4 regions of the Alkalihalophilus lindianensis genome follow, and region 3 is predicted to be linked to each of the others. Evidence: riboswitches for the same ligand, from Rfam matches in the RefSeq annotation. Region 3 holds a riboswitch; each other region holds the start of a gene.
What was found. Region 3 has a riboswitch for thiamine pyrophosphate ahead of RYX56_RS01435 (acetylornithine deacetylase). Riboswitches for the same ligand answer to the same signal wherever they lie in the genome.

Region 1 (7,353 bases), on a different contig from region 3:
GTATCATTTGCAGGCGAAGGAGCTTTTCTTGCGACAAAAGAAGAGATGTATTTTGCGACACCTCCTCGTGGCATCGTTCAAAATTCAGTTGGGGCCGGTGACTCGACGGTAGCTGGTTTTATCGCTGCTATGCAAGAGGGTAAGACGGATCGAGAAGCACTTTCTTTTTCGGTAGCGGCAGGGAGTGCAACAGCCTTTTCAAAGAGTTTTTGTGAACGAAAAGAAGTAGAGGAATTTAGTCAAACGATTGATGTGAAAAAATGGGAAGAGGTGAATGTAGATGAGAATCTCTGATTTATTAAAGAGAGAGACAATCGTGCTTGATATGAGCGCGACTGAGAAGGAATCGGCTATTGATGAGTTGGTTCGTTGTTTAGATGTTGCTGGTAGATTAAAAGATGCTAGCGAATACAAAAAAGCGATTCAAGCTCGTGAAGATCAGAGCACAACAGGGATTGGGGAAGGGATAGCGATTCCTCATGCGAAAACGTCTGCAGTACTTACGCCTGCTATCGCTTTTGGTCGTTCGAAAAAAGGTGTGGATTATGAAGCGTTAGATGGCCAACCGAGTTATCTATTCTTTATGATAGCAGCTTCGGAAGGGGCAAATAATGAGCACTTAGAGACATTATCAAGGCTCTCAACTTATTTAATGGACGAAAGTTTTCGTCAGTCGCTTCTGCAAGCGTCTACAGAAGAAGAAATCTTAAAAGCGATTGACGATAAGGAAATTGAAGAAGAAGGGGAAGAAGAGGTACAAGATACATCTAGTAATCATGAGATTGACCTACTGGCTGTTACAGGGTGTCCTACCGGTATTGCACATACGTACATGGCTGCAGATGCCCTTAAAGAAGAAGCTCGTAAGCAAGGTGTTTCGATTAAGGTTGAAACGAACGGATCTAGTGGAGTGAAAAATCGCTTAACAGATCAAGAAATTACACAGGCAAAAACAATTATTATTGCAGCAGATACAAAAATTGAGATGGATCGATTTGATGGTAAGCCAGTCATACAAGTTGGGGTCACAGATGGAATTAGAAGACCTAAACAATTAATTGAAGAAGGCTTAGCTGGCAATGCTCCAATCTATCAATCTAGTGGAGGCTCTTCTACACAAAAGAGTAGTGGTGAAGCCCAAAAGAGAAGTGGATTTTATAAGCATTTAATGAATGGTGTATCAAACATGCTCCCGTTTGTTGTTGGGGGTGGTATCTTAATTGCGATTTCATTTATGTTTGGTATTGATTCCGATAACCAATTTGCCCAAATGTTAAGTGAAATTGGAGGAGGAAATGCTTTCTTCCTTATGGTACCAGTGCTTTCTGCCTTTATTGCGATGAGTATTGCTGATCGTCCAGGCTTTGCAGCGGGTATGGTTGGTGGATTGATTGCTTTGAATGGTGAAGCTGGGTTCCTGGGAGGGTTAATTGCCGGTTTCCTAGCAGGTTATATTGCTCTTTTAGTGAAACGTGTACTAGAAGGTTTACCGGCTTTCTTGGAAGGAATAAAAACTATTTTGTTCTATCCTGTATTAAACATTTTCTTAACAGGTATGATTATGCTTATCCTTGTCACGCCACTCTCTGCTTTTAATAACGGTCTTGAAAATTGGCTTGGTGGAATGGGCACGACGAATATGGTGATATTAGGATTGATCCTTGGCGGAATGATGGCGATTGACATGGGTGGTCCGATCAACAAAGCTGCCTTCACGTTTGGTATTGCGATGATTGATGCTGGTAATTTTGGACCTCATGCAACTGTTATGGCAGGGGGGATGGTTCCTCCATTAGGGATTGCGTTAGCAACGACTTTCTTTAAGCAAAAATTTACAAAACAAGAACGAGAAGCAGGAAAAACCAATTATGTGTTAGGAGCTTCTTTCATTACAGAAGGAGCGATTCCATTTGCAGCTTCAGATCCGGGTCGAGTGATTCCGGCTGTTATAACAGGATCAGCAGTAGCAGGTGCTCTTACCGCATTATTTGGCATTGGACTTAGAGCACCACACGGCGGAGTTTTTGTTATTCCATTAGTAGAAGGTGGGTTCTTACTTTACGGTTTAGCAATCTTGATCGGTTCTGTGATAACCGCGCTAATGTTAGGGATGTTAAAGAAAAAAGTACTATAAAAAAGCAAGACCAAAGTGAAAAGCTTTGGTCTTTGTTTTATTTTAAAACAGTTGTTGATATGTCTGACTTTTCTATATACTTATCTATACAGGTCAAGATAATAAGGGGATTAGTAAATGAAGGGCATAACAGACTGTTTGGAAGCGACGATAGAAGATCTTCAAGAAAAAATGAATAAAAAAGAAGTAACATCCAGAGAACTTACGCTGCATTATTTAAAACGAATTGCCACTTATGATCAGTCGTTATCATCTGTTCTTGAAATAAATCCCGAGGCTGTTCATATTGCAGCTTCCCTAGATGTAGAGCGTGAACGAGTTGGGGCTAGAAGTATCCTGCATGGAATACCTATTCTTCTAAAGGACAATATTGATACAGGTGATAAGATGCATACAAGTGCTGGAACACTCGTCCTTAAGTATTCTTATGCGAAGAAGGATGCTTTTCTTGTACAAAAATTACGAGATGCAGGTGTGGTTATCTTAGGAAAAACCAATATGTCAGAATGGGCTTTTTTCATGTCTAGTGAAGGAATGCCTAGTGGGTATAGCGCAAGGGGAGGCCAAACCAACAACCCATATGGTCCAGGTAAATTTGATGTAGGTGGATCGAGTTCGGGTTCAGGAGCAGCTATTGCAAGCAACCTTGCTGTGGTGGCTGTAGGCACAGAAACCTCTGGATCTATTTTGAGCGGCTAGCCAGAATAGTTTAGTCGGGAAACGAATAGGGGTTGTGCGTGACTCTAAAATAATGGATGCGTTAGATCAAGATAAAAAAGTACTGTATGAGAAGGCATTAAAACAACTAGAGGAGGCAGGGGCAAAGGTTATTGATCATGTAAGCATACCTTCATCCTCTCGTGAGTGGAGCTATGATGTTCTCACTCATGAATTTAAAGCTAATTTAAACGCATACTTAGCTAGACTTGAGGCTTCTGTAGCTAACAGGACGTTAAAAGAAATTATTATGTGGAATCGTGAAAACAAAGAAACGGCTTTAGCTTATGGGCAATCTTTGCTTGAGCTATCGGAGCTAACCTCGGGTTCCTTAACTGAAACGGATTATCTTAACGCCTTATATGAGGATGACTATTATTCGAAAAGAGCAGGAATTGATGTCGTGCTAACAGATCACGAGCTTGATGCTCTTGTTTTCCCTAATAATCTTGGCGCTGCTATTCCAGCTAAAGCTGGTTATCCTTCACTAACGGTGCCTGCAGGTTATACAGAAGCAGGAGAGCCTGTTGGGATCACATTCACAGCAAAAGCTTGGGGTGAACCTCTCCTTATAGAAATAGCTGAGGCATATGAACAAGCGACAAAAGCAAGGAGACCACCTTTTCTTTTAGCCCGACTATCGATTAAAGAATAGGTTTATGGTAAACTATACGTATAAATGAATGATTTCCACTAGGGGTGTCAGTGTAGCTGACTGAGAGAGGATAACCTCAACTCTTATAACCTGATCTAGCTTGAACTAGCGTAGGGAAGTGGTGTGGCACATCAAAACTCGTTTGATCTCTTATGTGTACATGACATCCCCTTCGTGGAACGAAAGGGGATTTTTTGATGGATCGTGAACGTTTAACGATTATGATTGAAGTAGCAGTGATGGCAGGTCTTGCACTTGTCTTAAGTTTTGTGAAATTTGGGGCGTTATGGGCGATGGGAGGATCCATCTCTTTAGTTATGGTACCAATCTTTTTAATTGCGTTTCGCCGTGGTTTTAAGGTGGGAATCTTGACGGGTCTATTAGTTGGGTTGCTAGGGTTAGTAACAGGTCCTACGATCGTTCACATTGTGCAGCTAGTCCTTGATTACCCACTTGCTTATATGGTCCTTGGAGTGGCTGGAATCTTTGCTGCTAAAAAAGGTCAACTGGCTCCAAAAGCAAGTGTTATTGTTGTCGGTTTATTGCTTGCAACTTCTTTGAGATTTTTAAGTCATTTTTCATCAGGGGTAATCTGGTTTGGCCAATACGCTCCTGAGGGTATGAACCCAGCTATTTATTCACTCTTTTATAACTTATCTTATTTAGTGCCTGAAATGCTGATTACAATGGCTTTACTTTTGTTCTTGGCTAAATCGTATCCACAGTTTTTTAAAACAAGATCTTTAACCTAAATATTCTATATGCAGATGCAAAAGCCTCCTAGGTTGTTAGGGGGCTTTGTTTGATAAGTAAGGGTTTTCAAACGGTAAAATAGGGAATAAGTAATGGAGAATGTTCATTAGGAGGGGATCAATTGAAACGTACAGAAACACAAGCTTTAATTGAATCGGTAATGAGTGGCTTAGCTGAAAGAAGTGACTTTTTAGGAATTGAGGATGATGAGAAAAGGAGGTTTGTGTGTGGCTCAGCAAAAGAGATCTTAAAGACCACTGATAAAGTGATCAAAAGCTACATACGTGTCTCTACTGAAAAAGATGGGATTGTACGGATTCCAGCTTACCGGGTACAGCATAATAATATTAGCGGATTCTATAAAGGTGGGATCCGGTTTAGCGAGTTTGTAAATGAGGCAGAAGTGGAGAATTTAGCGATTCTAATGACCCTAAAAAATGCCTTACACCGTCTTCCTTATGGAGGAGCTAAAGGTGGGGTGCATGTTGATCCTAGAAAGTTTACAGAAAAAGAGTTAAACCTCATTAGTAAGAAATATGTGCAACGCTTCTCACGTGATATCGGTCCAAATCATGATATTCCAGCTCCTGACTTAGGGACGAATGAAAAGATTGTTGACTGGATGGTCGGAGAATTTAAAACGATTCATCCAGGTGAGCAGTATCTAGGTTCATTTACAGGAAAAAGTGTAGAAAATGGTGGAGCGCGTGGAAGAAGAGAAGCAACAGGTAGAGGAACCTTTCTAAGCTACTCTTGGTTACTTGATGAATGGGCAGGTTTGCATGCGAATGGGAACGATATTAACCGCCATAAACAATGGGAGACATTGAAGTCATTAAGAGAGCAAACAGAGAATGGGAAGCCAATCCGAGTGGCCGTTCAAGGCTTTGGTAATGTGGGTGGTGTAGCAGCACTAGAGGCTTACACATATTCCAAATACCAACACAAAGTAGTAGCTGTATCAGATCGGTTTACAACTTTGTACCACAGTGAGGGTCTTGATATAGAGAAATTGGTTGACTATACAAAGAAGGGACGCGATCTCCCTTCAAATAGTGAACAATTAAAGCAAGCAGGTGTAGAAGCGGAAATAAAGCCTGTTACCGATGTATTGACGGTTGATACGGATGTCTTAATTCTAGCAGCGATTGAAGATCAAATTCACCAGGACAATATGGAAGAGGTTAAAGCGGGTGTGTTAGTAGAAGGTGCCAATGCGCCAATCTCTCTTGAGGCGGATGATTATTTTGAGCGTAAAGGAACGGTTGTGATTCCAGATATATTAGCTAATGCTGGTGGAGTTATTGTTTCCTACTTAGAGTGGAAGCAAAGTCGAGTGACTGAGCTGTTCACAGAGGAAGAAATTATCGCAGACATGTCGAAACAAATGATTGAAACGCTCAAAAATGTGTATGATACGTACTTTTCATCAGTAGATCAAACGATGAGAAATACGTGTTTTACCTTATCATTAGAACGACTTACGGGGCTATTGTACCGTCACGGGAAGTTGTTTTAAATAGAAAGGCTCACTCCTAAGGATGGAGTGAGCCTTTTGGTTTTATTGGACTGTGAATACATCACCGAAAGAATAATTTGTTTTTCCAGCTTTTGTTGACCAAGCAACGAGACGATAATTGCCAGGAGCTAATGTTCCCCCGTCAATCGTTAAGTCCCAAGTAAAATCATAGTAGCCCGCACCAATATTCGTATCAGTAAAAGCATGACCAATAAAGGCTGTTAAATTCTCATTGTACACTTCGAATTCCAATTCTTCAGCACCGCCTGGTACATAAGCAGAACCTACAAGATCACCAGTTGCAGGGTTCAGATTGTAACCAAGAGATGTAATACGAGGGTAATCCGGTTCTTGTACGAATAAGATTGTCGGAACCTCAAATGAATTCGAACCTTCACTTATAATAATCGTTCCTGGGTAATAACCAGGAGCTAGCTTACTAGCGTCTACTTGTACATTGAAGTTTACTTTTTGTGATTTACCTGGCTGTACACGTAAATTATTGCTTGTATTCACCTTAATTCCTTCAACACCTTTATCAAATTGAACATCGAATGAGTACGATTTACGTTCAGAAGATAGGTTGTTAAGTGTGAAATGTTGACGCTCTGTTTGTTTCCCTTTTGTCTTGTTGAAGACCCCAAAAGAGTGACTTCCAGGTGTTACAAGAGTTTGAGTTTCAATAGCATCAAGTACACGGATACTTCCCGCACCTTGCGTGTTATGAGGGTAGCGGTCGCCATTTGCATCATATAGATTTTCAGCTGTGTTCATTAGTGAAGCTTTGACTGCATCTACATCCCAGTTAGGGTTCGCTTCAAGAATAAGTGCTGCTGCACCTGCCACGTGAGGAGCGGCCATACTTGTACCTTGAAGAGCAGCATAACCATGCGGATTATCAGCTTGATGAGTCGGTACTGTGCTTGTAATGTTTACCCCAGGTGCAGATACATCTGGCTTGATCATCCATGTATCCATTACAGGCCCACGAGATGAGAAGTCTGCTACTGTTTCATCAACCATTTTATCAAATTCGATTGAAAAGCTTACTGTGTTATAGCCAGCTTCAAGGTCTGCTTTTAAAGCTTCCCCGTCTGCGTTTGTTAACATGATTGTAGGAACTGCCATGCCCGGAACTTCTGGTTGTACACCTTCAACATTATTAAAGATGATCGCTCCAACAGCTCCAGCTGCTTTTGCATTTGCTGCTTTATCAACAAAGGCATATTCACCACGGATCATTAGGGCGATTTTTCCAGTGAGGTCTTTACCTTCAAAATCAGATGCAGCACCAAGTCCAGCATATACAAACTCAAACTCTTCGCCATCTAGTGCTAATAATTCTTCCGTAGTTGAAAAGCCCATCACTTGTGCACTTTCATATGTCTTATCAGAGTCAGTTGAAATATCTGCGCTATATACTTCGTAAGGTAAGCGAGTTGCTCCTACAGAGATCGCTTCACGAGAAGTACCAGGTGAACCAACTGTCCAATTGTTTGGACCGCTGTTTCCGTTTGATGTAACAGCAACAACACCTTCAGCCATTGCCCAATCAAGTGCAATGCTTGTAGCCCA
Region 2 (7,353 bases), on a different contig from region 3:
CCAGCGGAAAGGAATGGCACGAGTCGTAAACACTTTATTGGCGTAATCCTGTAGCGATTCGTAGTGATACATAGTATCCATGCCTTGACCTGCCTTATGTTGTTCACCACCTATGATGACTAGTCTTTTTCCATCCATATCAGTGTAGCGAAGTGACCGTTTAGGTTCATCGCAGCTTAAATACATCCCGCCTGGAAAGTCTTCTTCGGTTTCAACTGCAATAACATAGGAACGTTCGGCATGCATCCTTGAAAAATAAAACCCTGCCCCGTCGTAAAAGGGAAAATGTGTGGCAGCTACAACATGGTTAGCTTTAATTTTTGCTCCATCACGGGTTAGGACTACAGGTGATTCTCCTTCTTTTATATCAGTTGCTACGGTATGTTCATATATTTTGCCACCCAATTCCGTAAACATTTTAATAAGGTGTGCTAAATATTTAATGGGGTGGAACTGAGCTTGTCCTCGCATCACAATACCAGCTTTAATTGGAATGTTTAGAGGCATGGAGGTAATCCATTCTGAATCAATACCAAGCTCTTGATAAGCTTTGTATTCATGTTCAAGCTTACTTACGCCTCGGTTATTCGTTGTGTAAAGGTAGGCATCTTCATCTGTAAAGTCACAGGCCATCTTTTCATCTTTTACGAGTTTGCGCATGAAGGCTAGTGCAGCGTCATTGGCATCATAATAGAGCTTTGCTTTCTCGACCCCAACATTTTGAATCAATTCATCGTAGATTAAATCATGCTGAGCCGTGATTTTTGCGGTCGTATGACCAGTTGTGCCATTTACTAAAACATCTGCATCTACTAATGTGACATCTAGCCCTTCTTTCGCTAATAAATAGGCTGTTGTGATCCCACTAATTCCGCCTCCAACCACACAGACATCCGTTGAGATATCTTCTTTCAGTGCTGGGAAGCTGGCAAGTTGAGTCGTAATCCGCCAATATGGTTCAGGTCTTTCAGGCAACCGATTGGTTTTTTGCTCATTCATCTAAAAACCTCCTTGATCTTATTCTCTTCCATAATTTGTCCAAGATGGTATGTTTTTATGTATCACAATAAAAGCTCTCTTAAACATAAAAGAGCTGCCCATACCTCAGATAGGAGCAGCTTTACACTATGCAGCGATTGACTTAGTTTGTTCGATTTTCTTTTTACCGTGTTGCAATAGAAAGTAGGCAACCACAAATGTAGCTGAAGCAGTAAAGAAGAGAGCTGCCCCACCGAAGAAATCCATCATTAAGCCGAGTAGAGTCGGACCAATCAGTTGTGCTGACATTGAAAATAAATAGTAAAGACCAGTAAACAGTCCAATTTTGGCAAGACCACCGAGATCAGCAACGAGTGGATAGGCTTGCACATTGATTAATGCCCAGGCTACACCGGCTAAAAATAGAACAACTTGTAAGAGGAGCGGGGTGCTAATAAACGGAATGGCTACAAAAAAGAGGGGCAACAAGATTAACCCGATCACCATCGTTTCAACCTTGCCAAGTTTTTGTCCAATCCAACCTGCAGGAACGGCGAATAGGACAAACGATAAGCTGAAAAAGCCGAGTGTTAATCCAGCAAGGCCTTCTGTAAAGCCAAGTGTTCTAGTAGCGTATAAAGTGAACAGTGCTTCAATAGAGGCATAGCCGATAAAATAAACAAAGATAGCGAATAAAATAAATGCTTGACCCCGGTGCTTTTTCAAGAAGAGCTCGGCAAGTCCTCTTGTAACTGAACGTCTAGCTTGAACTTCATCTTGATCATTATTTGTATTCGTTGTGTAGGGCGGGTGACGATCGACTGAGCGAAATAACAAAAGAAAAGCAGTCATTAAAAGAATACTGGTTACGATAAAAGGGTAGGATGAGTTGACTTGATAAAGTTGAGATAAACCAAACAAGGCTACAATCGCTCCAATGCCACCCATTAAGTTAATGTAACCATTAGCAAGAGATCGTCTCTCCGGTGCTATATGGTCGGGCATTAATGAGATGACGGGAGCACGGTAGAGTGTCATGGCTAATAAAAATAAGATGTCAATAAAAAGAAGTGTCCAAAGTGTCGATTGCATAAAAGGTAGTAAGACAAAGAAAAGAGCAGCAAGTGGCATGCCAATCATAAGGAAAGGGAGTCGCTTTCCAAATCGTGTGTTCACACGATCTGACCAAGCTCCAATAAGCGGGATCAATAAGACTGCTAGTAAATTATCGAGCCCCATAATCGCTCCGATAATACTTGTTCGCTCAATGTGATTAGCAAGTATTAATGGCATGTAAGCATTGTAGAAGGTCCAAATTAAGGTTAGAGCAAAAAAACCACTTCCAATTACGAGTACTTTCCTCTGTGAGAATGTTTCCTTCATGCTGACACCTCATTTCTCGGTTTTTATTATATATTCAAAATGTATCCGTTCAATCCTCTTTATGTGGAGTAGCTTTACGTGATCTTAATAAAAAAGCTGACTCCAAGTTGATAGAGTCAGCGAAATAACGTTAATAATAGAGGGCTTCAATCTTTTGGCATTTTGAACATTTAACGTAATAAGAGTCCCCGCAAAAATCATGGTCGCACGTTCGTTGTAATTCTTCAATTTGCAATTGTATTTTTTTCATTTGTGCATCAAGTTCACGAATCTCTTCTTGCAACTGCTCGATCATCGAAACACTCCTTTATTAAAGGTAAAGGTCATTACCACCGTCTTTAAACTGCTGTGATTTTTCTCTCATCCCTTTTTCAATCGCTTCTTTCGTCTCTAGATTATGTTCTTTAGCATAGTCGCGAATATCTTGAGAAATTCTCATGCTGCAAAATTTAGGACCACACATGGAGCAGAAATGAGCTGTTTTAGCTCCTTGTGCAGGCAAGGTTTCATCATGGTAGTCAATGGCACGCTCGGGGTCTAGTGACAAATTAAATTGATCTCTCCACCGAAACTCAAAACGAGCTTTTGAGAGGGCGTCATCTCTTTTTTGTGCCCCAGGATGCCCTTTAGCTAAATCAGCCGCATGAGCAGCAATTTTATACGTGATTACGCCTGTTCGTACGTCTTCTTTATTAGGTAAGCCAAGGTGTTCTTTCGGGGTGACATAGCAGAGCATAGCTGTACCATACCAACCGATCATCGCAGCTCCAATAGCGGAAGTAATATGATCATAACCTGGTGCGATATCTGTTGTTAACGGTCCTAGTGTATAGAATGGAGCTTCTTTACATAACTCAAGTTGCTTATCCATATTTTCCTTAATTAAATGCATGGGCACATGACCTGGTCCTTCTACCATCACTTGTACATCATGCTGCCAAGCTAGTTGGGTTAGTTCTCCTAACGTTTCGAGCTCTGCAAACTGAGCCTCATCATTGGCGTCGGCAATTGACCCAGGTCTGAGTCCATCTCCTAATGAAAAAGCAATATCGTATCTTTTCATAATTTCGCATATCTCTTCAAAATGAGTATAGAGGAAGCTTTCTTGATGATGGAATAAGCACCACTGCGCCATAATGGATCCACCGCGAGAAACGATTCCAGTCACTCGCTTAGCAGTTAGTGGAACATAGCGCAGGAGGACTCCCGCATGAATGGTAAAATAATCGACCCCTTGTTCTGCCTGCTCTATTAGTGTGTCTCTGTACACTTCCCAGGTCAGGTCCTCAGCTACTCCGTTTACTTTTTCGAGAGCTTGATAGATTGGTACTGTCCCAACAGGAACGGCAGAGTTTCGGATGATCCATTCACGTGTTTTGTGAATATCTTTTCCGGTTGAGAGATCCATAATATTATCGGCACCCCAACGTGTCGCCCACGTCATCTTCTCTACTTCCTCTTCAATTGAAGAAGTCACAGCAGAGTTTCCGATATTTGCATTAATTTTCACGTGAAAATTACGACCAATAATCATCGGTTCTGATTCTGGATGATTAATATTACTAGGAATAATGGCTCTTCCATTTGCAATTTCATCCCGAACAAATTCGGGATTTACTTGCTCTCTAATGGCTACAAACTCCATTTCAGGCGTAATAATTCCCTTTTTAGCATAATGAAGTTGTGTTACATTTTTCCCTGATTTAGCACGAAGCGGTTTATGATATAGAAGCGGAAATTCATTATATGTTGCCCGAGGGTCTGCCTCGTCCTTATACCCATTATCTTCTATCTTTACTTTACGACCTACGTACTCCTCTACATCACCTCGTTCTATAATCCACTCTTTTCTAAGGGGAGGCAGACCTTTAGCTAAGTCAACTGTATAGTTAGGATCAGTATAAGGACCACTTGTATCATATACACGAATAGGCGAATTTTCTTCCTCTCCAAAAGCGCCAGTTGTTTTAGATAAACCAATCTCACGCATAGGAACAAGCAGGTCACTACGAGAGCCTTCCACATACACTTTCTTGCTTCCTGAAAAGCTAGACATAATCGATACATTTTTTTGCATAATTTGGGACATCATTCATCTCTCCTTTAATTTTTTAAATAAAAGGACGAGATCTGTACATGAAAAGAATAGGGGAGTACATAAAAAAGCCGAGTCCAAATAAAATGGGCCCGGCTTACACTATGTAGAAGTAGTCAAATAGACATAATTGAGGAGTCTAACTTCCCTACGCTGGTATGAGCCAGATCAGGTCCGAAGGGTTTAAAGACTTCATTGCGTCTTTCTCTCAGCCCAACTCATTGGACACCCCTAGTTAATGCTATTAAGTTATCTTACAAATTGATCCTATCATGAGTAAGTTTTAATAATCAAGGAAAGATTTCGCTCATTTTTGATAACTTCATTATAATTAATAAAAAGGAGGGGGTAGTTTTGAGAAAACGGTCAGCACTTATACTTGGAGCGACGGGTCTTGTTGGAAGACAAGTAGTAAAGGACCTGACAAGTGCCTCGGAATATAAAGAGGTTCATTTACTTGTTAGACGACCTGTGGATAAAACGAACCCAAAACAAATTGTACATGTGGTCGATTTCGACTCTTTGGTTGAAGAGAGTTTTCCACATGTGAATGATGTTTTTATTTGTATAGGCACGACGATTAAAAAAGCAAAAACAAAAAAAGCATTTAAAAAAGTTGATTTTGATTACCCTCTAAAAGTAGCTACTATGGCAAGGAATAAAGGTGCTTCAAGACTCCTAGTTATCTCTGCTATTGGAGCAGATCATAGTTCGCGTGTTTTCTATAGTAGAGTAAAAGGAGAAATGGAAGAAGCGATAAAGGAATTGAGTTATCCACATGTTGATATCTTCAGGCCTTCACTTTTATTAGGAGAAAGAGAGGAATGTCGTTTTGGGGAGAAGATGGGCGAGATCGGGGTGAAATTGCTTAAACCAGTATTAGCTGGGCCAATGCGAAAGTACAGAGGAATCAAAGATGAGGTCGTTGCTCGTGCCATGTATAGACGAGCTATAAGAGAAGCAAGCGAGGGTGTGACAATTATTCAATCTGATGACATAGAGAAATTTGGACAAGAGTAGGGGGTTACTAGATGAGGACAAAAGTAGATCATACAGTTATGCATAGTTAGTTATCCTGGTCTTGTAGCTTTAGTGACGGTGAAGGCTAATGAGAAGAAAAACATCATGGCTGCAGGTTGGCATACGTATATTTCGTATGAGCCACCAATTTATGGAGTAGCGATAGGCCGGGAGCGTTACACATATGAACTAATGAAGGAAGCTGGTATGTTTGCGATTAATTTTCTCCCCTTTGAAAAAGCTGAGGAGATTCAGAAGGCCGGGATCTTAACAGGAGCTAAGACCGATAAATTGGCCACTCTTTCGTTTGAAGAAGGTGTAGAGACCGGTGCACCTATCTTAAAGGAATCGTATGTAGCCTATGAGTGCAAGACAATCGATATAAACACATATGGGGATCATGATTTCTTTGTAGCAGATCTAGTAGGTTTCTATCGGGACGAAGAGTGTTTCCTTGAAAATGGACTACCTAATTTAACAAAATTATCAATACCACTTTACCTTGGTAGGTCTAAGTATATGAAACTTGATGATCGTGTCATAAGTAAAGATTGTGTCGATTAAGAAATGGGGCTGGGACATATCTAAGAGGTTTAACTCAGGATACGAACGAAGCGCTAAATGAGCGGATGAAATATATGTAGACCTCTTGCGGGATGAAAAGCAGAGGTGAGACCCCACAGTGCTTAGCGCGAGGAGGCTCACCAGCTTCCCGCAGAAAGCGAAGTATATTTCAGGAGCGGTCTACATAGACCGCATCAGTAATGTTCGATTTTCCATAAGTTAAAATACTTTTGCCTCAGCCTCATTTTCTATTGTTTAAAGTCATGTAAAGCCCTCTTTTGGGACGAAGAGTCACAAGGGGCTGTGGCTTCACTGTATGATGATCAGCTGATAGCGTAAGGCGGTATTTTTGAACAATAGTGGCGAGAGCAAGTGTGGCCTCCATCATCGCAAAATGATTACCGATACATACCCGAGGTCCACCTCCGAATGGGAAGTAGGCATAGGTAGGCAAGGTTTTAATGAAATTGTGTTCAAAGCGTTCAGGAATAAACGCTTCGGCGTTGTCATAGTAAGTAGGGTTTCGGTGCATAACATACTGGCTGATTAACACCATATCCCCTTTTCTCATCTGATAAGGGCCGATCTCTATATCTTCCTCCACTTGTCTACCAATCACATAGGCTGGTGGATAAAGCCTCATCGACTCTGAGATGATATGTTGAGCATACGTTAATTGAGGGTAGAGTTCTGGTGTGATTGGCTTCCCTTGTGTTAATTCTTCAATTATAGTGTAGAGCTTTTCATCAACCTCGGGGTGCTGGGATAAGAGGTAGAATGTCCATGACAATAAGTTAGCTGTTGTTTCATGTCCGGCAAGAAAAATAGTCATTAGTTCATCTCTCAATTGTTTGTCAGTCATTCCGAGTCCGTTTTCCTCATCTTTTGCCTGCATTAAAATCCCTAATAAATCAGTATGCTCACTAGGCTCCATTCTTCTTTCTTTAATAATAGAAAAGAGGACATCATCTAATTCCTTTACTGCTCTTTTCAATTTTCGATTGTTTTTGGTCGGAATCCAAAGTGGAATAGTGATAAGAGAGCGCATTCTTTTCACACCTAACTTCATTACGGCCTCCATCGGTGCTTCGATTCTTTTTGATTCTTCTCCTATATCCATACTGAACATGGTTTTAGTGATTATACCAAGGGCAATGTTCATCATTTCGTTGGTTATAGACTTTTTCTCACCATTGCTCCAACCCTCTATATAACTAGAAGTAGTATTGATCATATCTTGAGCATATTGAGCGATATGTGTTTTCTTAAAAGCTGGTTGAATAAGCCTTCGCTGCTTCATATGAACCTCTTTT
Region 3 (7,353 bases):
TAAAAAGGATGGCATGCTAGAAGGGACATAGAGCTTAAAGAACATGGCAACCGGACTGGCCTTCATCGTCAAAAATAATTCTCGTAATTCTTTTGGCGTTGATTTAAGGCCATCAAAAGTATTGACTGTAATCGGAAAGAACGTAATTAAGACCGTCACGAATACCTTACTCCAGATCGAATAGCCAAACCAAAGCACAAAGATAGGAGCAAGTGCAATGATTGGGATCGTTTGTGAAACGACTAACAGGGGATAGAGCGCTTTTTCGACGACTTTAAAACGATGCATCAAGATTGCCACGCTCACACCTCCCACAGTAGAGATCATTAGTCCTATGAGAACGACCTCTAAAGTGGCAGGGAGGTGAATAAACATTAGCGTGGAGTTAAGCTCTATCAATTTATGAAAAATTGCCACTGGACCTGGAATGAGATAAGGTTTAGCGATTAGGGCTGCAATCATCTCCCACATCCCCAAAAGAAGGAGCAGGAGGAGAGTAGGGGCTAAGGATTTTTTTACCATATTACCTAGCCTCCATGAAGAGCGTTTGCAGGATTCGTTGTTTATGATCGACTAACACTTTGGATTCTCTTCTAGGGTGAGGTTCTGCAAGGGTAATTTCCTCATATTCTGCAAGTGGAGTGGACGGAAAGACAAAAATACGATCACTTAATCTAAGAGCCTCGTCGATATCATGTGTGACTAGAATGGTCGTTAATTCGAGCTTCTGACACATCTCTTGCAACCAATCTTGCATATGAAGTCTTGTAATCGCATCTAGAGCGCTAAATGGCTCATCTAAAAGCAACACGCGACAACCACCAATGATCGCTCTTAAAAAGGAGACACGCTGCCTCATGCCTCCTGAGAGCTCGTTTGGGTAATGCTCTTGTGTACCTTCTAAACCGAAGTCGGAGAAATAGGGTGCGGCTAACCCTCTAGCCTTCTTCTTTTGGACACCTTTTAATTCAAGAGGGAGAGTGACGTTATCTAAAACAGTCCTCCATTCAAGCAAAAGGTCCCGTTGCGGCATGTAGCCGATCTGAATGTCTTGATTGAGTTCATAAAGGATTTGTCCTTGCTGTGGCCTTTCTAATTCTGTTAATAGGCGAAAAATCGTACTTTTTCCAGCCCCACTTGGAGCAAGGATCGAGAGGAAATCTCCTTCTCTGACAACCATATTTAGTCGTTGAATGGTTGGGATCTCTTTTTTGGGATACGTAAACGTCAGGTCCCGTATTTCAAGTAGATTAACGGACATGTGCTGGCCAAGTCTCCTCGTTATAGGACATCTCCCAGAACATGTACTCAAAGCGACTCGTATGAAGGAAGATCTCTTCAAGTCGTGTAAGTTCATTATCTGGTAAGCCTTCTGCTAGTTGATCAATCAATTTGATTAACCAATCAGCAATCTCGCCAAATTCTTCAGACTGATACATCGTGACCCATTCACCGTAAAATTCATGCTCCATCGCACCAGGGATCTCAGCAAGCTTCTTGCCAATTTCATAATAGCTCCATGCACAAGGAAGAATCGCTGTGACGAGGTCGATTAACGAGCCGCGCTCAGAAACGCTTAGCATATAACTGCTATAAGCAAGAGCCATAGGAGCAGGTTGAGTGTCTTCTAATTCACCATTTGAGATTCCTAGTTTTGCAGCATATTGACGGTGTAGGTCCATTTCGACATTAAGTGTCGCATCGAGCATTTTAGCAAACATCGACATATGTTCAAGTGAGGTCGCTTTCATGCTTGCAAGAGCGAATAGCCTTGCATAATCGATGAGATACACATAATCTTGCTTCATAAAAAATTTAAACTTCTCAAGATTAAGACTGCCATCACCAATCCCTTGTACGAAAGGGTGGTTATGACTGGCCTCCCAAATAGGTTGTGCTTTATCGTGTAAACGTTGTGAAAATGACATGTAGATGTCCTCCTTGTATGTGTAATAGCTTGGGCTAGCTTATGGGTGTTCGCACATAAATTGGGTGTTCGCACATAAATCGGGTGTTCGCTCATAAACCGTAGTAGATCGCACCTATATCGAAAATCTCGCTCATAAGTTGGTTGCTTTCGCGCATAACCCCGTTTATTCGCTCATGAAGGGCCTTTCCTAGCACATAAAAGCAAAATAGCGCACATAACTCTCGTGACATATAAAGTGATTCTATGTGTGATCTATGGCCTTTTCGTACTGCACCACTCGTAGATGAATGTAAGTAAGGTTTTTGTGTAGCTAACTAGTTGATCAATGGATACTTGCTCATCTACTGCATGAGCGTGGGTTAGTTCCCCTGGACCATAGATGACGGTAGGAATCTTAGCTTCGCCTAACCACCCACCGTCTGTAACTGTTGAAGACATCCCAACTGAAGTGGGAGAGCCGAATCTCTTTGTATGTGCTCGCTGCAACTGCTTGAGACCATCCCAATTTCGGTCGATTTTTAATGCTGGGAAAATCTCCCCACGATCTTCAATCATTGACGTGCCACCCCAACGAAAAAGTGGGGGGTGTTCTTTAAGCCAGGGATCAGCAGATGCAACGGCTAGAAGATGCTCTTCAATTTCACGAGTGACCTCCTGATACGTTTCATTTGGATAATAGTGAACAGTGATCCATAGCGAACATTCATCGGCAATAAACGCAGCATGACGTCCGCCTTCAATGACGGCTGGATTAATTGTATTCATCCCAGCAGGGAAGCCTGGATAAGTCTTTGTGACTGCCCAATGACGCTCAAGCTCCGCAAGTCCTGTAATCATTTTTGTCATTTTTTCAATCGCGCTAGCCGCGTGTAATCCACCACCGGCATGAATCATATTCCGTCGTAAGCCATCATGATAGGTTTTGGGACTCTTTAGCGTGACCCACCCTGTGATCACGCCTCCTTGTCCATGAATCTCACAATTACTTGTATCAGCGACAATGGCAAAGTCAGCGCTGTAGCCACGATCGCAGCATTCTTTTGTACCAGCTTCACCAACCTCTTCACCGATGACTGATTGCACGAGTAAGTCTCCAGGCAATTGAATCCCAGCCTCATCTAATAGCTTCACAGCAAACAGACAAGCTGCTAATCCACCTTTCATATCGGCAACTCCACGACCAAAAACAGTTCTGTCTATGGTAGTCGTGGTAAATGGAGGGTAGGTCCAATTTTCATCTTCTGCGACTGAAGCCACATCAATATGCCCGTTTAACAGTAAGCTCCGATGTTGGTTGGTTGCACTCCCGTTTTTTATAGCTACGACATTAGGGTCATTCGGGTACACATCCCACTGATCAATCTCAAAGCCTGCGTCTGCTAAATAATGAGCAATGAATTGTTGTGCTTCTTTTGTGTTTCTAGCAGGAGGGCTCTCTGTTTGGTATTCTACCAGTCTCTTAAGTAAGCTAAGTAATTCTTCTTCCCGTTCGTCAACGAGGTCTACTAATTGATCAAGATCATTCAACAAAGGACACTCCTTTCGATTTTCCACACAAAAAAACCACTTCTATCGATAGAAGTGGTTGATAAACGTCGTATGTACATGAGTGAATAATTGTCTAAGGACATACTAAACAATTAATTAGTCACAAGAGACTGAACGCTCTCACCACTTCCCTACGCTAGTATTATCTAGATCAGGTAAATAGGGTTAAGGTATCAAACCTCTCTCAGCAATTCTGCACCCCTAGTGGTCGATCTATGCAGTTTTTAACACATTCTTGATAGTTAAAACTATTACCAAAATATCATACTTTTCAAAAGGATACAACAGCCGTTTCATGAAAAAAGCGAAGAGAGCTTGTCTCTTCGCTTTTATGGACTGTTCTTAGTTAACAGCGTCTTTCAGTTGTTTACCTGGCTTGAATGCTGGGTTCTTAGTTGCTGGGATTTCGATTTCTTCACCAGTTTGTGGGTTACGGCCTTTACGAGCAGAACGCTCACGTACTTCAAAGCTTCCGAAACCAACTAGCTGAACTTTACCACCTTCAACAAGTGCATTAGTGATGCTGTCAAATACAGCGTCTACTGCTTTAGAAGCATCTTTCTTAGAAAGGTCTGCTTGCTCTGATACTGAATTAATTAGATCTGTTTTGTTCATGAAAAAAACTCCCTTTCATACCTTGTTTTGAAAAACGAATGAAGAAATGAATGATTGCTTCTTCGTTTGTTCGATTGGATTTATTAAGTCTCCCAACAAGCTAAAATAACCTGCCACTCAAATTTACTCATGAAACCCCAATGGTGTCAATACTTTGAGGGTAAATTAAAGCATTAAAAGGCAATTTTTCCACTCTTTTTGACAATTCGACAACAAAATCGACAAGAAATCGAGACTTTTGACGTGGAGGGATCAAAAAAAGCCCGAGCAGCTAGCTTGGGCTTCGTTCTACATTTTTCTTACTTTAAATGAACTTACCATCATTAATGCTAGAATAACTGTTATAAACATAAAGCTATATGCTTCGAGCATTGGTACGAGTAATGAAGAGAAGGTAAGAATACATCCTGCTGCAGTGATTGGTAGACCAACAAAGAATCCATGACTTTCCATCACATTAAATCGAGCTAAGCGAATGGCTCCACAAATTATAAAAATAATCGCAAAAATTGCCCCAACCGAGCCAAATTCGTGTAAAATAGCTTGATGAATCAATAATGCAGGTGCAACCCCAAAGGAAACAATGTCACTTAAAGAATCAAGTTGCTTTCCAAATTCAGACGTACATTGAAAACGTCTCGCTGCTGCCCCGTCTAGTCGGTCACAAACTGCTGCAATGGTAATAAATAACAAACCCATACGTAATTCATTTTGCAAGACAAAAATGATCGATAACGCACCTAGACCGAGGTTCATCAGGGTTAGTATATTTGCAATTTGGCCTTTGGCTTTTTTGATCGTTTGATCGAGATGTTCTAAAAGGAACATTCATTTCACTCCTTAACGCTAGTGGTGGTGAATCGTAACACCACGCTAACGCCCTTTATAAATAAATATCATATCACATAAGACGGGTTTTCACTAGGGAAGGAAGTCGTTAAAACCGCACTATTTTTGTCATAATTTGGAGGGTCTCATGGTAAAGAAATCATTATTTCGTCTGTTTGTAGAATTATCAAATCATAAATTCAATTCATATTTGTTACGGAGGTTTGCTTCAGCGCCTATAAGTAAAAGGCTTAATCGTTCATTTACATCCACTTTTGGTTTAAATGAACAAGAGATGAAAGAGCCAATTGAATCCTATAAAAGCTTGCATGAATTGTTCATACGTGAGTTGAAATCAACTAGTCGACCAATCGATGAGTCACCTAATAGCTTGGTTAGTCCCGTTGATGGCATTCTTGCTGAACAGCATATATTATCACCGGGGGTCACTTTTTCAGTAAAAGGGCAAGATTATACGATTGAAGAGATGCTTGGATCAAAAGAGGCAGCGGCAAAGTATGATGGGGGAGTCGTAATGGTGCTTTATTTAAGTCCAAGCCATTATCATCGTATTCATAGTCCCATCTCAGGAGAAATTCTGAAACAATGGACGCTCGGTGGCAGGTCTTATCCAGTGAACAACTGGGGATTAAAGTACGGTAAAAAGCCTTTATCAAGAAACTACCGCGTGATCACCGAAATTGGTGTAGAAGGCAGACGTCTTGCAGTTGTCAAAGTAGGGGCAATGAACATTAACACAGTAGAGCTTACTCATTCACGACAATCAGTGAAACGAGGCGAAGAACTGGGATACTTCTCTTTTGGTTCTACGGTCGTCTTAGTGGCTGAAAAAAATATGATTGACCTTGCAGATAAGGAAACACCTTCTGAGGTGAAAATGGGAGAGAAGTTAGTTCAGGTGAATCGTTAGTGTAGGTGACATGTCCTTAATAAGAAGAGCCCCTTTGGTTAACAAGGGGCTCTTCTTAATGCTTATTTCACGTTAACTTGTAAACCAACTAAATCCAAAATAAGTGCCCACTGCAAAAACGACAATCCAAGCAACGAGGCTAATCGTCATCCACCATGTGGCAGCTTGTTTTTTGGCCCCTAATGCAAGAGCCATGAGAATCGTTAAATGCGTGCCTAAAATGAGTGGTCCACCAAGCGATAACCCAGGTAGACCATAACGATTCCACACTCGTTTAGCGCGTTCCTGACGCTTTGTAGCGGGCTGCTCTTCGATGCCTTTCTTCTCGCGACGTCGTTTTCTCCATTCTTCAAACTTTTCATAAAAGATAACAACGAGTAAAACCGTTAACATATTTCCAACGAATCCAACAATTGAAACGAGAATAGGATTTAAGCCGCGGATGATCCCGATTGGAATGACCACAATAGCTTCAAGCCAAGGGGTAGCTGCTGCTAAGAAAATCAATATGTACTCTAAAAGTAATTGAACCATAATCCCTCCATAAACTTCCATTTACTAATGTGTATTCTAGCATGTTTTGTTCTATTCATCCATGCTAAAAAGGAAGAGCCCCACCATGTTTAAATGGGGGACTCAGTTAAGTCTGAAGCAATCTACTTAATTGCTTCCTTTCATTTTTTTCTCATACATCTTCTTTAAATCATCTTGTGAGCTCTTCTCCCATAACGGCACTCCCACTCGGTAAGCAGAGCGGCCCATCATCATTCCAGCTACCGGAGCTGTTAAGAACACGAATAGAATTGTTAAGAGTAACTTGCCTACAAATTCACCTTGGACAAGTAAGAAAAACAAGAATGTAGCAAACATGATCGAAATTACGCCGAGTGTTGCGCTCTTTGTCGCAGCATGTAAGCGTCCGTATACATCTGGAAAGCGAATGATCCCGATCGAACCTAGAAGGCTTAGAAAGCCACCTAAAAGGACGAAGAGGCTAATGATGATCTCAACCGCGGTCAAAGACAACACCCCTTTCAATAAATTTAGAAAGCGCAATCGAACCAATGAAGGCTAGAATACTGATGACAAGAACAACTTCTGAATAGGCTAATGTTTCTTGCAGCATCATAATGATTCCAATAAAGCCGATCAAGTTAATGCCGAACGTATCAAGCGCTACGATGCGGTCAGACATCGTAGGGCCGATTAATGTACGAACAAAGCAAATGAATAAAGAGATAGACATGACCACTAATACAATCATTAATAAGGATTGAAACATATTATTTGGTCACCTCCAAAATTGCACGCTCAAACGTATTGTGAATTTCTTTAATCATTGCTTCTTTGTTTGGAACGTCAATCGCATGAATGTAAATATACTTATTATCATCTGAGAAATCCATCGAAAGCGTACCAGGTGTAAGAGAGATGAGAGAAGCTAGTAAGCTTAACTCCCAATCTGTTTTTAACTTGGTAGGAACAGCTACAATTCCTGGTT
Region 4 (7,353 bases), 150 kb from region 3:
AACCACCTCAGCTGATGCATGTGATATTGTTTAGTTTTGTATTTGGTGTTCTCTCTTATCTCGGTATGCTTGGCGGAATGTTCTTTGTTAGCTGGTTTTCAATTGGCTTCATTGAAGTTGTAATCGTGGTTCTTACATTCTTATTCATTATAGCCGCTATAACCAATTTTCATCCGACCTTTGGATTTTTTCGACATGGAAGAAGCATAGGATTAGTTTTACTAACAGGGTTATTTGTTATGATGGGTTTTGAATGGGGAGTAGCTGACCATAAAACCTTTTTTACGATAAGTGCAACCGTTTTATTTTTTTGTGCGATGTGTATAGGGTTGTTTATTCAACAACAAATTCAAGCCCTCATGTGGCGTTATTCTTATATGGTTTACATGCCTCTCATTTGGCTTCTTTTCGTAACCATCATAAAGCTGTTATAATGAGTCCGAGGTGAGCGTCATGAAAACGTTGTTTGACGTTATGCAGCTGCTAAAAAAATATGGCATTTTTATTTATACAGGGGAGCGAGCAGTCGACCTTGAATTAATGGAAGAGGAAATTCGTGAATTGTATCAAATGAAAATGATTGAGGCTGAAAAGTTCCAACAAGCATTGCTCATTATTAAGCATGAAGCAAAATTAGCGAAATAGTAAAAGGTGGAGTACGATGACTGAAAAATGGTATGTAGGCGTGGATTTAGGTGGTACAACAATAAAGATGGCGTTTTTAACGTCTTATGGTGAAGTTGTAACGAAGTGGGAAATTCCTACCAACACTGAAGATGGTGGCATTCATATTACAATGGATATTGCCAAGGCCATAGATTATAAATTAAAAGAACTGAATCAAGAGAAACAACATTTACTCGCGATCGGTATGGGGGCACCAGGCTTTATTGAGATGGAGACCGGCTTCATTTATCAAGCAGTAAATATAGGTTGGAAAGACTTCCCGTTAAAAGATCGTCTTGAAGTAGAGACGGGGCTTCCTGTTACGGTTGATAATGATGCGAATATAGCAGCACTTGGTGAGATGTGGAGAGGGGCTGGTGACGGGGCGAAGAATCTACTTTGTGTGACACTTGGTACGGGTGTTGGTGGTGGTGTAATTGCCAACGGTCAAATCTTGCATGGTGCAAGTGGGATGGCTGGTGAGATTGGCCATATTACTTCTATTACGACTGGGGGTTCACCATGTAATTGCGGAAAGACGGGTTGTCTTGAAACGATTGCCTCTGCAACTGGGATTGCCAGACTGGCAACTGAAGCTGTTGCAAGCGCAGATGGAAACAGTATGCTAAAGCAGCTTTTTGATCAAAAAGGAGATCTAACAGCTAAGGATGTCTTTGATGCTGTGAACAAAGGGGATGAGTTAGCAGCAGAAGTACTGGATGAGACAGCTTTCCATTTAGGTTTAGCGATTGCGAACCTATCAAACGCCTTTAACCCAGAGAAGATTATCATTGGCGGTGGCGTCTCAAGAGCAGGCGATGCCCTTCTTGAACCTCTTAAAAAGCATTTTGAACGATTTGCATTAGGGCGAGTCGCAGAAAGTGCAGAATTTAAAATCGCTACATTAGGCAATGATGCTGGTGTCATTGGTGGTGCGTGGTTGGCAAAACAGAAAGTCAACTAATACACCAAAAAAGAATATGTCACATACTATAAAATATAGGACAACTCATATACATGGCAACTCTACGGTTGGTCATGCTATAAATAAAACATAAAAAAGAACGAACGGACAGAGAGGGAGAACAACAACAATGACTGACTATCGAACTGAACGTGATTTATTAGGTGAAAAAGAAGTACCTAAGGATGCCTATTATGGAATCCAAACAATGAGAGCACGTGATAATTTTCCAATTACCGGCTACCCACCACATCCTGAGTTAATTCGCGCATTTGGTTATGTAAAAAAAGCAGCAGCAATGGCGAATCGTGATGTAGGAGTTCTGCAAACAAATATTGCAGATGCGATTATTACTGCAGCAGAAGATGTCATTGAAGGAAAGTTATCTGATCAATTTATTGTTGATTCGATTCAAGGAGGAGCAGGAACCTCGTTTAATATGAATGCTAATGAAGTAATTGCCAACCGTGCGATTGAGATTTTAGGTGGTGTAAAAGGGGAGTACATGAAAGTAAGCCCGAATACCCATGTGAACATGGCTCAATCTACAAATGATGCATTTCCAACAGCAATTCATATTGCGAGCTTGAACTTAGCGAAAGGATTAACAGATGCCCTAAATGATTTGATTGAAGCGATGCATGACAAAGAAAAAGAATTTGACGAAGTGTTGAAAATGGGTCGAACACATTTACAAGATGCTGTTCCGATTCGTTTAGGACAAGAGTTTGGTGCTTATCGTCGTGTATTAACGAGAGATTTAGGTCGTTTGACTCGTTCTGTAGAACATTTATATGAAATCAATTTAGGCGCGACAGCTGTTGGCACTGGCCTAAATGCTAAAACAGAATATATTGCAAAAGTATCGCAGTATTTAGCTGATATCACTGATCACCCATTTGAGACCGCAGAAGATTTAGTAGATGCTACACAAAATACAGATGCTTACACAGAGCTATCTAGTGCAATGAAAATTATGGCGATTAACTTATCAAAAATCTCAAATGATTTACGCTTAATGAGCTCAGGTCCACGTACAGGCTTAAATGAAATTAATTTGCCGCCAAGACAACCGGGATCATCCATCATGCCTGGTAAGGTGAATCCTGTAATGTGTGAAGTGATGAACCAAGTGTCCTTCCAAGTGATTGGAAATGATACCACGATCAGCTTAGCTTCTGAAGCAGGTCAACTTGAATTAAATGTGATGGAGCCAGTGCTCGTCTTTAACCTCCTTCAATCGTTGTCGATTTTACAAAATGGAATGAAAGTGTTCCGTGAATATGCAATTGAAGGTATTACGGCAAACATCGAGCATTGCCGTGAAATGGTTGAACGTAGTGTTGGGATCATCACAGCTATTAATCCGCATGTTGGTTATGAAGTGGCCACGCGTATTGCGAAAGAAGCGATTCAATCGGATCGGCCAGTTCGAGAGATTTGCCTCGAACGTGGTATTCTTACAGAGGAAGAATTAAATGAAATCCTCGATCCAAAAGAAATGACAAACCCAGGGATTGCTGGGGCACGATTCATTTACGGATAACCATCAAAAAGCACATGAACTCTTGTTGAGTTGATGTGTTTTTTTGTTCTCTTTTTTAGGAATTTTTCATAAAAATGAAACTTTTCCCAGCCGAATTCGTCTAATAATAAGGACACTGGATCAGAATGGGTTGAAAGTGAAGAAAAATCCTACATATATCACAAAATAGTGCACTTCGCTTCTTGTTGTTCGTGGTGGTGCGTGCGATAATATGACTTACTAGAAAAAAAGGAGGGGTGAATATGCAGCGGTTATTGATTGTTATTGGTATTTTTATGGTTCTTTTGGCAGGTTGCTCGTTTATGCAACGCGAAGGGCAATTACTTCCTGAAACGAAAACCAATTTAGCCCAAAAGCCAGCTGCTTCCCCTTCGTTTTTTACTAAGACCTCTGTTCATCCACTAAAAGAGCCACGCGGCTTTGCTATGATTAGTGAATGGCTCGATTCAGAAACGATTTTGTATGTGGAAGAGCATGATCAAAAGTCGACTTTGAAAAGCTATCACTTATTTAGCGGTGAAACGGAATCATTCTTTGAAACAAACGAGTGGATCATAGACGTTAAAGGCAATGAAGATCTAAGTTTATTTTCGATTCTTACGTATGATGAGTCTGATCAGTCCTCACTTTATGTCGTCAATGCTGAAGGACAAATGAAACTTGAATTGCAACAATTTGGAGATAGTTATTCGATCTATTGGAATCCTTATAAAACAGATGAAATGATGCTTGTTACATACTTGCCAGACTGGGATTTCGAAGTATACCATATCAATGTTGAAGGGCAGACGATAAAACCAATCGACATTGGGCAAACCTATTTCCAGTGGAACTCAGCCAATGAAGTCGTTTTCTTAGATTGGGATGAATTACAACCGAATTATGAAGCGCCATTGTTTTCCTACAACCTGCAGACTGAAGAACGAGAAGAGCTAGTCAGTCCAATTATTTCAATGATGAGCTTTAGTGACCAGTTACATGTTCAAGTATCTGTTGATTCGATTTATGAGTTGTACTCCAACTATACGTTTTCTGTTGAAGGGGAGTCTGTGAGTAAGCTTGAAATGCCGATTTTAAATACGTATTCAGAGCAATGGTGGGTCCCGTTTTATGAGTATGATCCAAAAGCGAGTGTCTTTTATTATTTAAGACCTAAGTATAGTGGTGATTACTTTAGTTATGAGGACGGATATCAATTGATGGCTTTTGATCCAAGGACAAATGCTGAGGTTAGCATTATAGAAGTCGATCAACACTTGCCAATCAAGCTTTCGCCTGATGGAGAGATGATGTTGATAGGAAACCGTTTAGAAGAAGTGATCATACTGAAGGAAAAAGAAAAAATTTCATTGCTTCAAAGCTAGTGATCTCTAATCGTTGCATTTTCGTTAGACTCTGTCATAATAGAGTTACAGGATAATTGAATAGAAGCTGTAGAAGGCTAGGGGTGCCCACTTAAGTAGGCTGAGAAAAAGGTAGTTTCCTTTTACCCTTGAACCTGATCTGGTTAACACCAGCGTAGGGAAGTCGACTGCTAATGAGTAATCATATGTAGCCGTATTCCATGCGTTTTGGGATAGGGCTTTTTTGTTTTTATTATAAAAATAGAGGTGAAGTGGACATGAAAGATTTTAAATTATATGCGATAACAGGTGAGGAATTCCATCAAGGTCGTGATCTTATTGAAGTGATGGAAGAAGCGATACTAGGTGGCGTTGATATTATTCAATTACGGGATAAAAAAAGCAAAAAAATTGATGTGTTAAAGAAAGCACAAGCCCTTCGTGAGTTAACGAAGAAGCATGGTGTAACCTTTATTGTGAATGATCATATTGATGTCGCACTTGCAGTCGATGCTGATGGAATTCATGTCGGTCAAGACGATCTCCCCTTAAAAGAAGCGCGAAAAGTGATGGGGCCAGAAAAAATTATAGGTATCTCTACCCACAAGATTGAAGAAGCACGAGAAGCAGAAAAGGGCGGAGCTGACTATATTGGGGTTGGACCTATTTTTGAAACGAAAAGTAAAGAAGATGTTGTTGATCCGGTAACGACTGCTTATATCCAGCAAGTAGCCGAAGAAATTACGATTCCTTTTGTCGCGATTGGTGGAATTAAGCTTCACAATGTCGATCAAGTATTAGCTGCGGGTGCGAAGCGAGTATGTATGATTAGTGAAATTGTCGGAGCAGATGATGTACGTGGCACATGTGAAACATTTGTAAAGATCTTATCAAAGTAAGGAGCGAATAAAATGGAGCTAATGATTAATGGTGAGAAGCAGGAAGTAGAGGCAAACACATTATTAGATGTGGTTTCTCATTTTAACTTAGAAAGTCATCTCGTTGTAACAGAGGTAGACGGTGAGATTATTGATCGAGATCAATGGGAGCAAACGTCCGTTAAGCCAGAGATGAAAATTGAATTAGTGCATTTTGTGGGGGGAGGTTGATGAATATGAAATCATCAAAACTAGTGATTGCAGGAAAAGAGTTATCTTCTCGTTTCTTTCTTGGAACAGGGCGTTACCCAAATCCATTTATCCAAAATGAAGCGATTCGTATATCAGAAGCAGAGGTTCTTACGTTCGCGATTCGTCGAGTGAACTTAGATGCACCAAGTGAAGATGCAATCTTACAACATTTAGACCAAAATTCATTTACTTACTTACCGAATACCTCAGGTGCGAGTAATGCCGAGGAAGCGATTCGAATTGCAAGACTTGCTAAAGCCTCAGGGATTAGTAATTGGATCAAGGTTGAAATTAGTGCAGACGAGAAAACGCTATTACCCGATCCAATAGAAACACTTAAAGCTACAGAAACGCTTGCGAATGAAGGTTTTGTCGTCCTTCCATATACTTCTGATGATCCGGTTCTTTGTCGTAAATTAGAAGAAGCAGGTGCAGCAGCTGTTATGCCAGGTGGAGCTCCAATTGGAACGGGGCTTGGTGTGCTAAACCCATATAATATTGGACTAATTGCTGAAGAAGCAAATGTTCCAGTAATCGTTGATGCTGGCTTAGGATCGGCTAAAGACATTGTCGAAGTGATGGAGCTTGGTGTAGATGGTGTATTAATGAATACACCAGTTGCAAAAGCGAAAGATCCTGTGAAAATGGCGCATGCAATGAAGCTTGCGATTGAAGCGGGACGTGCTTCTTATGAGGCAGGGCGTATTCCGATGAAAAAGTATGCGACAGCAAGTAGCGGTTATACTTCACTTATTTCTAGATAAATGGCAGGAAGGATCTGAAGGCAAATGAGTCAACAAGTTATCGTGCTCGGAGGCGGTGTCATTGGACTTGCCATTGCTTTTGAGCTTTCAACGAAGGGGCACGAAGTAACGATCTTAGAAAAAGTGCGTTGTGGAGGCCAGGCTTCGGGAGCTGCGGCTGGAATGCTTGCTCCTTATTCCGAAATTGGAGAAGATCCTGATGACTTTTTTAGATTATGCCTGGAAAGTTTAAGAGAGTACCCAATGTGGCAACAAGAGGTGAAAGCCATTAGTGGAGTTGACTTTGAATATACCAATAGTGGTAGTTTGCATGCGGTCTATCATAAGGCAGATTTACTCGGATTAAAAACGAGGCAGTCTTGGCAAAGTGAGTGGGGAGCAAAAGCAGAACTAGTTGATGGCGCACGTCTTCAACAGCTTGAGCCTCTTTTAGCAGATTCAATCATTGGGGCCATGCATTACCCTGAGGAAAGTCATGTGTTTGCACCCGATTATGTAAAGGCTCTTGAAGGAGCATGCCGTGCAAATGGTGTAAAGATTGCTGAGGAGTTAGAATCAGTCGATATTAAAAGCTGGAGAGATGAAATTGAAGTGGTCTCTAAGGCTGGTCAAACGTTTAAAGCAGAGCGAATGGTTATTGCCTCAGGAGCTTGGTCACAAGAGCTTGAAGAAATATTTGATTTAAGAATTCCAGTGTTTCCGATTCGCGGTCAAATTTGTGCGTATGAATTAGGCGAACACAAGGTGAATCATATCATTTATACAAGCCAAGGCTATTTGGTTCCTAAAGCCAACGGCACACTTGTAAATGGAGCGTCAGAGGATATTGCTGGCTTTAAAACGGATGTAACCGAAAAAGGAATTAACCGACTGACAAATTGGAACCATAATATCTTACCATTTTTGAAAAAGACTGACCCATTTCATAGATGGGCAGGGT

Region 1: it holds a riboswitch for thiamine pyrophosphate, as region 3 does, so the genes downstream of both, thiT (energy-coupled thiamine transporter ThiT) here and RYX56_RS01435 (acetylornithine deacetylase) in region 3, are expected to answer to the same signal.
Region 2: it holds a riboswitch for thiamine pyrophosphate, as region 3 does, so the genes downstream of both, thiC (phosphomethylpyrimidine synthase ThiC) here and RYX56_RS01435 (acetylornithine deacetylase) in region 3, are expected to answer to the same signal.
Region 4: it holds a riboswitch for thiamine pyrophosphate, as region 3 does, so the genes downstream of both, thiE (thiamine phosphate synthase) here and RYX56_RS01435 (acetylornithine deacetylase) in region 3, are expected to answer to the same signal.

What each region holds. Positions count from the first base shown of each region.
Region 1 is NZ_JAWJBA010000005.1:152,977-160,329, forward strand. It holds gene pfkB (1-phosphofructokinase) at 1-294, shown strand, start outside; gene RYX56_RS15625 (PTS fructose transporter subunit IIABC) at 281-2,134, shown strand; gene RYX56_RS15630 (amidase family protein) at 2,252-2,833, shown strand; gene RYX56_RS15635 (amidase family protein) at 2,868-3,506, shown strand; TPP riboswitch at 3,537-3,640, shown strand; gene thiT (energy-coupled thiamine transporter ThiT) at 3,704-4,258, shown strand; gene RYX56_RS15645 (Glu/Leu/Phe/Val family dehydrogenase) at 4,381-5,778, shown strand; gene RYX56_RS15650 (S8 family peptidase) at 5,821-7,353, opposite strand, start outside.
Region 2 is NZ_JAWJBA010000002.1:603,403-610,755, reverse strand. It holds gene RYX56_RS09630 (FAD-dependent oxidoreductase) at 1-999, opposite strand, end outside; gene RYX56_RS09625 (MFS transporter) at 1,126-2,361, opposite strand; gene RYX56_RS09620 (hypothetical protein) at 2,492-2,656, opposite strand; gene thiC (phosphomethylpyrimidine synthase ThiC) at 2,672-4,450, opposite strand; TPP riboswitch at 4,585-4,699, opposite strand; gene RYX56_RS09610 (NAD(P)H-binding protein) at 4,811-5,476, shown strand; gene RYX56_RS09605 (flavin reductase family protein) at 5,582-6,040, shown strand; gene RYX56_RS09600 (cytochrome P450) at 6,282-7,353, opposite strand, start outside.
Region 3 is NZ_JAWJBA010000001.1:249,857-257,209, forward strand. It holds gene RYX56_RS01420 (ABC transporter permease) at 1-522, opposite strand, end outside; gene RYX56_RS01425 (ABC transporter ATP-binding protein) at 524-1,261, opposite strand; gene tenA (thiaminase II) at 1,251-1,928, opposite strand; gene RYX56_RS01435 (acetylornithine deacetylase) at 2,183-3,460, opposite strand; TPP riboswitch at 3,590-3,691, opposite strand; gene hbs (non-specific DNA-binding protein Hbs) at 3,821-4,093, opposite strand; gene pssA (CDP-diacylglycerol--serine O-phosphatidyltransferase) at 4,382-4,921, opposite strand; gene RYX56_RS01450 (phosphatidylserine decarboxylase) at 5,070-5,852, shown strand; gene RYX56_RS01455 (small multi-drug export protein) at 5,925-6,386, opposite strand; gene mnhG (monovalent cation/H(+) antiporter subunit G) at 6,513-6,872, opposite strand; gene RYX56_RS01465 (Na(+)/H(+) antiporter subunit F1) at 6,859-7,134, opposite strand; gene RYX56_RS01470 (Na+/H+ antiporter subunit E) at 7,136-7,353, opposite strand, start outside.
Region 4 is NZ_JAWJBA010000001.1:401,991-409,343, forward strand. It holds gene RYX56_RS02250 (hypothetical protein) at 1-434, shown strand, start outside; gene RYX56_RS02255 (YqgQ family protein) at 454-645, shown strand; gene RYX56_RS02260 (ROK family glucokinase) at 662-1,630, shown strand; gene aspA (aspartate ammonia-lyase) at 1,761-3,176, shown strand; gene RYX56_RS02270 (YqgU-like beta propeller domain-containing protein) at 3,419-4,540, shown strand; TPP riboswitch at 4,610-4,718, shown strand; gene thiE (thiamine phosphate synthase) at 4,798-5,418, shown strand; gene thiS (sulfur carrier protein ThiS) at 5,431-5,628, shown strand; gene RYX56_RS02285 (thiazole synthase) at 5,634-6,413, shown strand; gene thiO (glycine oxidase ThiO) at 6,438-7,353, shown strand, end outside.